Regions from separate parts of the Halomonas chromatireducens genome, predicted to be linked through region 3. Evidence: predicted binding sites of a transcription regulator. Region 3 holds the regulator's gene; each other region holds the start of a gene.
What was found. The regulator sigma-54, encoded in region 3, starts transcription at its own class of promoters, with help from an activator protein. The targets are predictions, from matches to a motif close to TGGCACNNNNNTTGCTNT.

Region 1 (3,274 bases), 660 kb from region 3:
CGGTGATCGAGAAGGGCCCCGCCCCCGGCAGGCCGATCTTGCCGCCGGCCAGATGGCAATTGATGATGGCGTTGCACTTGTCGGTGCCGCTGGAGGACTGGTTGACGCCCTGGGAGTAGAGCGTCACCACGTGGAGGTGGCTTGAGAACCAGTAGAAGAAGGTTTCCAGCCGCTCCGGGTCCACATCGCAGTCGGCGGCAATGGCCTCCAGCGAGGTGTCGTCCTCGCGGGCCGCCGCCAGGGCCTCTTCCATGCCCAGGGTGTGCTTCTCCAGGTAGACCCGGTCCAGCTTGGAACGGTCGTCCATCCAGGCCAGCAGGCCATTGAACAGCCGCGCATCGCTGCCGGGCGCGAGGCCGAGATAGAGGTCGGCGATCTCGCAGCTATCGGTGACCCTGGGGTCGATCACCACCACCCGCATCAGCGGATTGATCTGCTTGGCCGCCTTGATGCGCTGATACAGCACCGGATGGTTCCAGGCCAGGTTCGACCCCACCAGCACCACCAGCTCCGCCTCCTCCAGGTCCTCGTAGTTGCAGGGCACGGCGTCGGCGCCGAAGGCGCGCTTGTAGGCCGCCACCGCCGAGGCCATGCAGAGCCGCGAGTTGGTGTCCAGGTGCGGCGTCCCCAGGAAGCCCTTGAACAGCTTGTTGGCAACGTAATAGTCCTCGGTGAGCAGCTGACCCGAGAGGTAGGCCGCCACGGCATGGTTGCCATGGTCGCGGCGTGTGGCCTGAAGCCTGTCGGCCACGGCATCCAGTGCCGTGTCCCAGTCCACCTCCACGCCGTCGACCCGGGGACGCGTCAGCCGGCCATGCTCACCCAGGGTCTCGTGCAGCGCCGAACCCTTGACGCAGAGCCGCCCGAAATTCGCCGGATGCGTGCTGTCACCGCTGACGCCGATGATGCGCTCGCCGTCGACTTCCGCCTGCACGCCGCAGCCAACACCGCAGTAGGGGCAAGTGGTTAGAGCCTGGTGCATGACGATCTCCTGTAACGCATGTTCGCAAAATGCAAACGCCCACCCGCCGACTCTGTAGCAGAGACGGCGGGTGGGCGTCGTTGCCGATGAAGCGCGGTGGGCGCCTCTTGCTGCTTTGCCCAGCGTTGAGCATTTTCTATACAGGATGAAGCAATCTTTGTGCCAGGCGAACGGCATCTGCCAGTATTCCGGCTCCCTGATGGCCTTCTATCGTTCCTGACATCGAGCCACTGCCCCAGGATCTCTCACCCCAACTGCCATGCTGCACCACGGTAGTGCCGAAACGCCGCGCATCGGACCGAATAATCGCCAGACACAGCGCCAGGCCGTCAAGACCCGGCCCGCAGGACTTGGCGTGCCGCGGAGTTGCAATATCTGGAATGTATTTTGCATCGCAGCGTAGAGATGCAAGTGACTAGCGAGACTGCCATGCCCCCACCGCTGAATGTGCTGCTGGTTGATGATGAAGTCGTGCGCGCGGCCATGGTCGAGGAGGCCCTGGTCGCCGATGGACACCGTGTGGTCTGCCGCCTGACGAGCCCGGCGAGCCTCAACGAGATGGTCGCCCGGCACCAGCCCGACGTGGTGATCATCGACATGGAATCCCCCGACCGCGACACCCTGGACAGCATGGCGCTGCTCAACCGCGAGAACCCGCGCCCGGTGGTCTTCTTCGCCGACCAGCACGACCCGGACATCCTCCAGGCCGCCCTCAAGGTCGGCGTCAGCGCCTACGTGGTCGACGGCCTGATTCCCGGCCGGGTCAAGGCGATCATCGAGGTGGCGATTGCCCGCTTCGATGCCTTCCAGTCCATGCGCCGCGAACTGGAGAAGACCCGCAACCAGCTCACCGAGCGCAAGCGCATCGAACGCGCCAAGGGGCTGTTGATGAAGCATCAGGACTGCGACGAGGAGCAGGCCTATCGCATGCTGCGCAAGCTCGCCATGGATCGCAGCCAGCGTATTGCCGAGGTGGCCGACAGCGTCATCGATATCCTGGAACGCCTGAACACGCGCTCGCCTGACTGAACTGAGGTCTATTCATGAATCCGCAGGACATGCACACCACACCCGAGCTGAATCACCTGACCCTGGGCTTCGTGCCGCTGCTGGATGCCGCCCTGCTGGTCATCGCCCGTGAACAGGGCTTCTTTTCCGAACAGGGGGTCGAGGTATCGCTGTCACGGGAGAACGCCTGGTCGACCCTGCGCGACAAGGTGGCCGCCGGGCTGCTCGATGGCGCCCAGATGCTCTCGCCCATGCCGCTGGCCATGAGTCTCGGGCTGGAGCGGGCGCCCTGCGACGCCCTGGCGCCGATCACCCTGAGCCGCAACGGCAATGCCATCGTGCTGTCGGAACCCCTCTGCCAGCAGAGCGGTGCCGCCATGGGCAGCGACCCGGCCGACAGCGCACGCGCCGTCGGCGCCTGGCTCGGTAAGCACAGCGGCCCTCATCGCCCGCGGCTGGCCATGGTCTACCCCTTCTCGTGCCAGCACTACCTGCTGCGGGAGTGGCTCAGCCTGGGCGGCATCGATCCGGACCGCGACGTGGAACTGATCGTCCTGCCGCCCCCGCGCATGGTGGCGGCCCTCAGCGAAGGCCAGATCGACGGCTTCTGCGCCGGCGAACCCTGGGGCAGCCTGGCCGCGCACCAGGGTGTCGGCCAGCTCGTGGCCAGCGGTGCCCAGCTGTGGCCCGATCACCCCGAGAAGGTATTGGGCGTGACCCGCTCCTGGGCTCACCACTACCCCGCCACGCTTGCCGCCCTGATCCGGGCGCTGGTGGCGGCCAGCGACTGGCTCGCCGACTCTCCCGAAAACCGCCACCAGGCGCTGGAGTGGCTCGCCCTGCCGCCCTACCTGGACCGCTCGGTGAGCCATCTCGACACCCTGCCCCTGGACGTCACTCCGATTCACCAGCGGCTGTTCGGCCCCGGGATCCTGCGCCCCGACGTGGACGCCATGGGTCGGATTGCCGAACAGCTGGACCGCTCCCTGCGTCACCTGGATCGTGCCCTGGACATCCCGACGCTCCACGAGTGCTACGCCCCTGTGCATTTCGATGCTGCCATGCACCAGTGACGTGCAGGCGGCCGACCGGAAACGGCTGAGCGCCGGACACCCCCTCTGGAAAGGCATTCCCAAGAATCTGAAATAAAACAATAAAACTGACATCAAGAGAATCTTGGCCAGCTTCTTGATTGGTACTCATCAACTACGCGATCAATGGCGGTCGCTCTCGAACAGTAGCAACGGGCGAAGACGCTCCAGCACACCCCAGGCGGGGTCGTGA
Region 2 (3,274 bases), 1.2 Mb from region 3:
TCCATGGCATCGCCGGGGTGGATCTTGTTCTTGATACCGTCGATACCCGCCATCAGCATCGCCGCGAAGCACAGGTAAGGGTTGGCGGTCGGATCCGGGAAACGGCACTCGACGCGCTTGCCCTTGGGGCTGGCGGTGTAAGGAATGCGAATGGAAGCGGAGCGGTTGCGAGCACTGTAGGCCAGCATGACCGGCGCCTCGAAGCCAGGAACCAGACGCTTGTAGGAGTTGGTGGAGGCATTGGTGAAGGCGTTCAGGGCAGGGGCGTGCTTGATGATACCGCCGATGTAGTAAAGCGCCATTTCAGACAGTCCGGCGTACTGGTCACCGGCGAACTGGTTGACGCCATCCTTCCAGAAGGACTGATGCACGTGCATGCCTGAACCGTTGTCACCAACCAGCGGCTTGGGCATGAAGGTCGCAGTCTTGCCATAGGCGTGAGCCACGTTATGCACGACGTACTTCATCTCCTGAAGCTCGTCGGCCTTCTTCACCAGGGTGTTGAACTTGACGCCGATCTCGTTCTGGCCGGCGTTGGCCACCTCGTGGTGATGCACTTCGACGGTCTGGCCGATGGCCTCCAGGGTGTTGCACATGGCGCCGCGAATATCGTGGAAGCTGTCCACCGGCGGCACCGGGAAGTAGCCTCCCTTGACCCGCGGACGGTGGGCCAGGTTGCCACCCTCGACCTGACGGTCGGTGGACCAGGCGCCCTCTTCAGAGGAGATCTTGAACATCGCCCCTTCGATATCGGTCTTCCAGTGCACCTCATCGAAGATGAAGAATTCCGGCTCCGGGCCGAAGAAGGCGGTGTCGCCCAGGCCGCTGGACTGCAGGTAGGCTTCCGCCCGCTTGGCGATTGAGCGCGGGTCGCGCTCGTAGCCCTGCATGGTGGCGGGCTCGATGATGTCGCAGCGCAGCACGATGGTGGCGTCTTCGGTGAACGGATCGAGGAAGGCGGTACCGTCTTCCGGGCGCAGGATCATGTCCGACTCGTTGATGCCCTTCCAGCCGGAGATGGAGGAGCCATCGAACATCTGCCCGTTCTCGAAAAATTCGTCGTCCACGTCACGCGCGGGGATGGTGACGTGCTGCTCCTTGCCTTTGGTGTCGGTGAAGCGCAGGTCAACCCACTTCACGTCGTTTTCTTCGATCAGGGCGAGAGTCTTGGCAGACATAATGTCCTCCATTTGAGCGAGTTTGGCTCGATTCGTTGGCTGATGGTCCACTGGCACTGGCATCGACCCAGCGCATGTTGTAGCACGCTGTGAGCTTGGTGCCCACGATCACCATGCGCAGGCATGGGAGCTGGCCAACCTAATGCAGGCAGCGTGCCAACACTGCACCATCACAACCCATAATTTTTTTATCCATATGTTTTAAAATGTTTTTTTGATTCTTGCGAATACCCTTCCTTGCACCAGAAACGCTACCCGAGCCATATGGCAGGAAGGAGAAGGATGTTTTTGCACCACAATTGACCATGATCAGCGCCTTCTGCACCGCATTGATGCACTATTCTCACCCAACCCCTGCTGTATAGTGGCTGTATGGTCAAGAACCATCCGCTCCATTAACGTTTAATTTCCGTCGCAGCCAGTGTTTGAGGGGGTGCCCCGCAGCAGATAGTGTCGTCGGCTAGCCATTTTGTCAGCAAAACAATACGTGGAAGGCAGTGAATTCAAGCAAACTTTCTGTTCAAGACATTTGCTGCCCGCCTCGAACCGTCACCCACACCACAAGACCTACACCACATGACCGATATGCCACGCAAGAATTTCTGGTCTGGAATCGGTGTTGCCGCCATCGCGGTGCTGCTCCTCGCCTGGGTCATTCCCACCTATGGCGGCCGCGGCTTCGCCATCGGCATGCCGCCCAAGGCGCTGGCCACCCTCGGCGCCTGGCTGATGCTCGGCTGCGCCGGCCTGCTGACCCTGGTCAGCGCCATAGCGCTCAAGCGCGCCGGAAAGCCCTTCTTCTCCATTCCGCCGGCCGGCCACCTCTGGCATCAGGTATGGCCGTTCCTGTATGTGCTGGGCTTCATCGTGCTGATCGATCGCTTCCCGTTGACCTGGGTCGCACCGCTGCTGATCGGCGGCCTGCTGCTGCTGCTCGGTGAACGACGCTGGTATGTGGTGGTGCTCACCGCCACGATCCCGGCGGCCGGCCTCTATGGCCTGACCGCCCATCTGATGCGCATTGGAGTGGTGTGACATGATCGGTTTCGACGCCATTCTCGCCTCCTTCGCGGCGGCCCTGCACTACGAATCCATCGCCATCATCCTTGGCGGCGTGCTGCTCGGCTATATCGTCGGTGTCATTCCCGGCCTCAACCGGGCCGTGGCCATCGCCATCGCCATTCCGCTGACCTTCTACATGTCGGCCTATGCCGCCATCGCCTTCCTGATCGGCCTGTCCAAGGGCACCGCCGCCGGCAGTGCCGTCTCGGCCATCCTGCTCAATACGCCCGGCGAGCCCTCATCGGCGGCCACCTGCCTCGATGGTTATCCCATGGCCCGCGACGGCAAGCCGCGCAAGGCACTCAAGGTAGGCCTGCTGGCCTCGGTGATCGGCGATCTGCTGGCCACCCTGCTGTTGATTGCGGTGGCCATTCCGTTCGCGTCGGTGGCGCTGAAGTTCGGCCCCTACGAGCTGGCCGCCATCCTGATCTTTGCGCTGGTCTTCATTGCCGCCATGGCCGGGGGGTCGTTCCTCAAGGGACTGGCGGCCGGCGGCATGGGGATCATTCTCGGCACCGTAGGACTCGACCCGGAAACCGGGGCGGCGCGCTTGACCTTCGGCTACGCCGAGCTGATGGAGGGCGTGCCGATCCTGCCGCTGGTGATCGGGACTCTGGCACTCGCCGAGATGTTCGTGCAGCTCGACGAGTATCGCCGCAACAAGGGCGCCAGCGTGATCAAGCTGAGCGACGACAAGGCGGACGATCTCTCCTACCGAGAGTTCAAGGGCACCCTGCCGACCATCCTGAAGAGTACCGGGGTGGGGGCCTTCGTCGGGGCGCTGCCGGGCCTGGGGCCGTCGGTAGGGGCCTTCATGGCCTATGGCCTGGCCAAGCGCAGCGCCAAGGATCCCGACAGCTTCGGCAAGGGCAACCCCAACGGCATCGCCGCCGCCGAGGCGTCGGACAACGCAGTGATCCCGGCCAGCTATATCCCCCTGTTCGGCCTGGGCATCCCCGGGAGCGTCTCGGCCGCCCTGCTGGTGGGTGCCTTCATGATCCACGGCATCCAGGTGGGGCCGCTGATGTTGCGCG
Region 3 (3,274 bases):
GCGCCGCGTCGAACTGATCGACAGGGCCGAGCTGCATCAGCGGGGCGATACCTTCGATGGCGGCTATCTGGAGTACTTCCTCGATCGCCGCGTGGTTCAGGCTCGTGCCGAGAGCGAAGGTGTCGAAGGGCGCCAGCGGATTCGCATGACCCTGCAACCGGAGCGCTGACGTGGTAATGAAGACCCTGAGAGCCACTCACCTGGCCAAGAGCTACAAGCGTCGCCGTGTGGTACACGACATCAGCCTCTCCATCGAGCAGGGCAGCATCGTCGGCCTTCTCGGCCCCAACGGTGCCGGCAAGACCACTTCGTTCTACATGATCGTTGGCCTGGTCCGCGCCGACGCCGGTGAAGTGCATATCGACGACCTGGACCTGAGCGGGTCGGCCATGCATGAGCGTGCCCGCGCCGGCATTGGCTACCTTCCCCAGGAAGCCTCGATCTTTCGCAAGCTCTCGGTGGCGGATAACATCATGGCCATTCTCGAGACGCGCAAGGACCTGGACCGACGAGGCCGTCATGCGCGCTTGGAAGAGCTGCTGGAAGACTTTCATGTTACCCATATCCGCAACAATCTCGGCATGAGCCTGTCTGGCGGCGAACGGCGACGGGTGGAGATCGCCAGGGCGCTGGCCACCGAGCCGGCCTTCATCCTGCTCGATGAGCCTTTCGCTGGCGTGGATCCTATTTCCGTTGGTGAAATCAAAGGCATCATCCGTCAGCTCAAGGCGCGTGATATCGGCGTCCTGATCACCGACCACAACGTGCGCGAGACATTGGATATCTGCAATACCGCCTACATCGTCGGAGACGGGCAGATCATTGCGGAAGGTGATGCCAATGCCATTCTCGCCAACCGCAGGGTGCGTGAGGTCTATCTCGGCGAGGACTTCCGTCTCTAAACCTGGCGACTCGATCAACACAACTGCCTGCTGTCAATATAAACATGCATATTCGGCACGGAAATTGCGGATGGCATGCTTATTGCACTCAAAACACTTGCAAGTCGAACCATTGGGGGCTAGGGTGGTTTTTTTCGGCAGATGAGCCCCCTATTCTCATGGCCATGAAAGCATCCTTGCAACTCCGTGTCGGCACTCAGCTGACCATGACGCCCCAACTGCAGCAGGCGATTGCGCTGCTGCAGCTCTCGACGCTCGATCTGCGTCAGGAGATCCAGCAGGCGCTGGAAACCAACCCCATGCTGGAACTCGACGACGGCTTCGGCGAACAGACCGCCGAAGCGGTCCAAGACGACGATTGGGCCAGCGAAATTCCCTCTGAACTTTCCACCGACAGCGACTGGTCTGACACCTACCCCGACCATGGCGCCAGCTCGGGCAGCGGCGAAGGACCTGATTTTGAACGCCAGGCCGCCGGGCAGAGCCTGGCCAGCCACCTGATCTGGCAGCTCGCGATGACCGATCTCAGCGAGCGCCAGCGCCAGATCGCCGAGAGCCTGATCGATGCCGTGGACGGCACCGGCTACCTGGCGCAGCCGCTGGAAGAGATTCGCGACGGGCTCCGCCAGCAGGGCCTCGAGGGCCTGCCAACCCGGGAGGTCGAGCAGGTGCTGCTGCGTCTGCAGCAATTCGAACCTACCGGTGTCTTTGCCCGGGACCTGCGTGAATGCCTGATGCTGCAGCTCGCGGCACTACCCGACGACACCCCGCTGCTCCCCCAGGCCAGGCGCCTCGTCCGCCAGTTCCTCGAAGCCCTGGCCAGCGACGATCGCCGACTGCTCAAGCGCCGCCTGGGGCTGGACGATGAGGCCCTGGAGGAGGTGATCGGTCTGATTCGCTCGCTGGACCCGCGCCCGGGCAGCGAGTTCGCCGAGGTGAGTGGCAATTACATCACCCCCGACCTGCTCGCTCACCATGACGAGCGCGGCTGGCGTGTCGAGCTCAACGCCGACGCCCTGCCAAGACTGCGCATCCAGCCCGATTACGTGGCCCTGGTAAGGCGCGCCGACAAGAGCCAGGACAACCAGTTTCTCAAGGATCACCTTCAGGAGGCGCGCTGGCTGATGAAGAGCCTGGCCAGCCGGAACGACACCCTGCTGCGGGTCGGCCGCGAGATCATGGCCCGCCAGCTCGACTTTCTCGAGCAGGGGGAGGAGGCCATGCGGCCACTGATACTGGCTGATATTGCCCAGGCCGTGGATATGCATGAGTCGACCATCTCTCGCGTAACGACCCAGAAATTCATCCACACGCCGCGCGGCGTGTTCGAACTCAAGTTCTTCTTCTCCAGCCATGTCGGCGGCGGAGAAGGCGAAGGCGACGCCTATTCCAGCACCGCGATCCGTGCCCGGATCCGCAAGCTAGTACAGGACGAGCCGCCCCGCAAGCCGCTGTCGGACAGTCGCCTGGTCGATCTGCTGGCCGAGGACGGCATCCGCGTTGCGCGGCGAACCGTCGCCAAGTACCGGGAAGCGTTGGGCATACCCTCCTCAAGCGAGCGCAAGCGATTTCGCTGACCCCAGCCCGCTCTCTTGACCCTTCGCAGGAAACCGGAAAGGGAGGGGTTTGCAGGGCCTCAAAAAGGGTTACAATCGAGGCACCACCCGAAGGACGAAGGAGCCTGTCATGCAAGTCAATATTACCGGCCACCATGTGGAACTGACCGATGCCCTGCGTGACTACGTCAGCGAAAAACTGACCCGCGTGCAGCGCCACTACGACAACATCACCAACGTCCAGGTCACGCTTTCGGTAGAGAAGGAGCGTCAACTGGCCGCCTGCACCCTGCATGCTGCCGGCGCCGACCTTCATGCCGAGGCCACCGATCCCGACATGTACGCCGCTATTGACGCACTGACCGACAAGCTCGACCGTCAACTGGTCAAACACAAGGAAAAAGCCCAGGCCCGCGCCCAGGGCGCCGGCATTCGCTGATTGCCATGACACTGGAAACCATTCTGCCGCCGGAGCGCGCCTTGTTCGGCGTCCCCGGTGGCAGCAAGAAACGGGTGCTGGAATTCTTCAGCACCTTCATCGCACAGAACACGCCGAGCCTCGACAGCCAGGAAGTCTTTGCCCGCCTGATCGGCAGAGAACGCCTCGGTAGCACGGGCATCGGCAATGGGGTGGCCATTCCTCACGCCAGGAGCCCCCACTGTCACAGTCCGGTCGCGGCCTTCCTCCAGCTGGCGGAGCCTATCGATTTCGACGCCATCGACGGCGAGCCGGTCGACCTGGTCTTCGTACTGCTGGTCCCGGAAGAGGCGGACGATACACATCTGGCGCTACTCAGCCAGGTGGCCAGCATCATG

Region 1: LOKO_RS08685 (ANTAR domain-containing response regulator) is a predicted target of sigma-54. The motif match lies at 1,359-1,376, and genes of this name have one in related genera.
Region 2: glnA (glutamate--ammonia ligase) is a predicted target of sigma-54. The motif match lies at 1,320-1,337, and genes of this name have one in related genera.

What each region holds. Positions count from the first base shown of each region.
Region 1 is NZ_CP014226.1:1,872,717-1,875,990, reverse strand. Features, by position in the region: gene LOKO_RS08690 (nitrate reductase) at 1-982, opposite strand, end outside; gene LOKO_RS08685 (ANTAR domain-containing response regulator) at 1,412-2,011, shown strand; gene LOKO_RS08680 (CmpA/NrtA family ABC transporter substrate-binding protein) at 2,026-3,063, shown strand.
Region 2 is NZ_CP014226.1:20,382-23,655, reverse strand. Features, by position in the region: gene glnA (glutamate--ammonia ligase) at 1-1,178, opposite strand, end outside; gene LOKO_RS00100 (hypothetical protein) at 1,755-2,213, shown strand; gene LOKO_RS00095 (tripartite tricarboxylate transporter permease) at 2,215-3,274, shown strand, end outside.
Region 3 is NZ_CP014226.1:1,215,888-1,219,161, reverse strand. Features, by position in the region: gene lptA (lipopolysaccharide transport periplasmic protein LptA) at 1-169, shown strand, start outside; gene lptB (LPS export ABC transporter ATP-binding protein) at 177-902, shown strand; gene LOKO_RS05690 (RNA polymerase factor sigma-54) at 1,061-2,479, shown strand; gene hpf (ribosome hibernation-promoting factor, HPF/YfiA family) at 2,589-2,897, shown strand; gene ptsN (PTS IIA-like nitrogen regulatory protein PtsN) at 2,903-3,274, shown strand, end outside.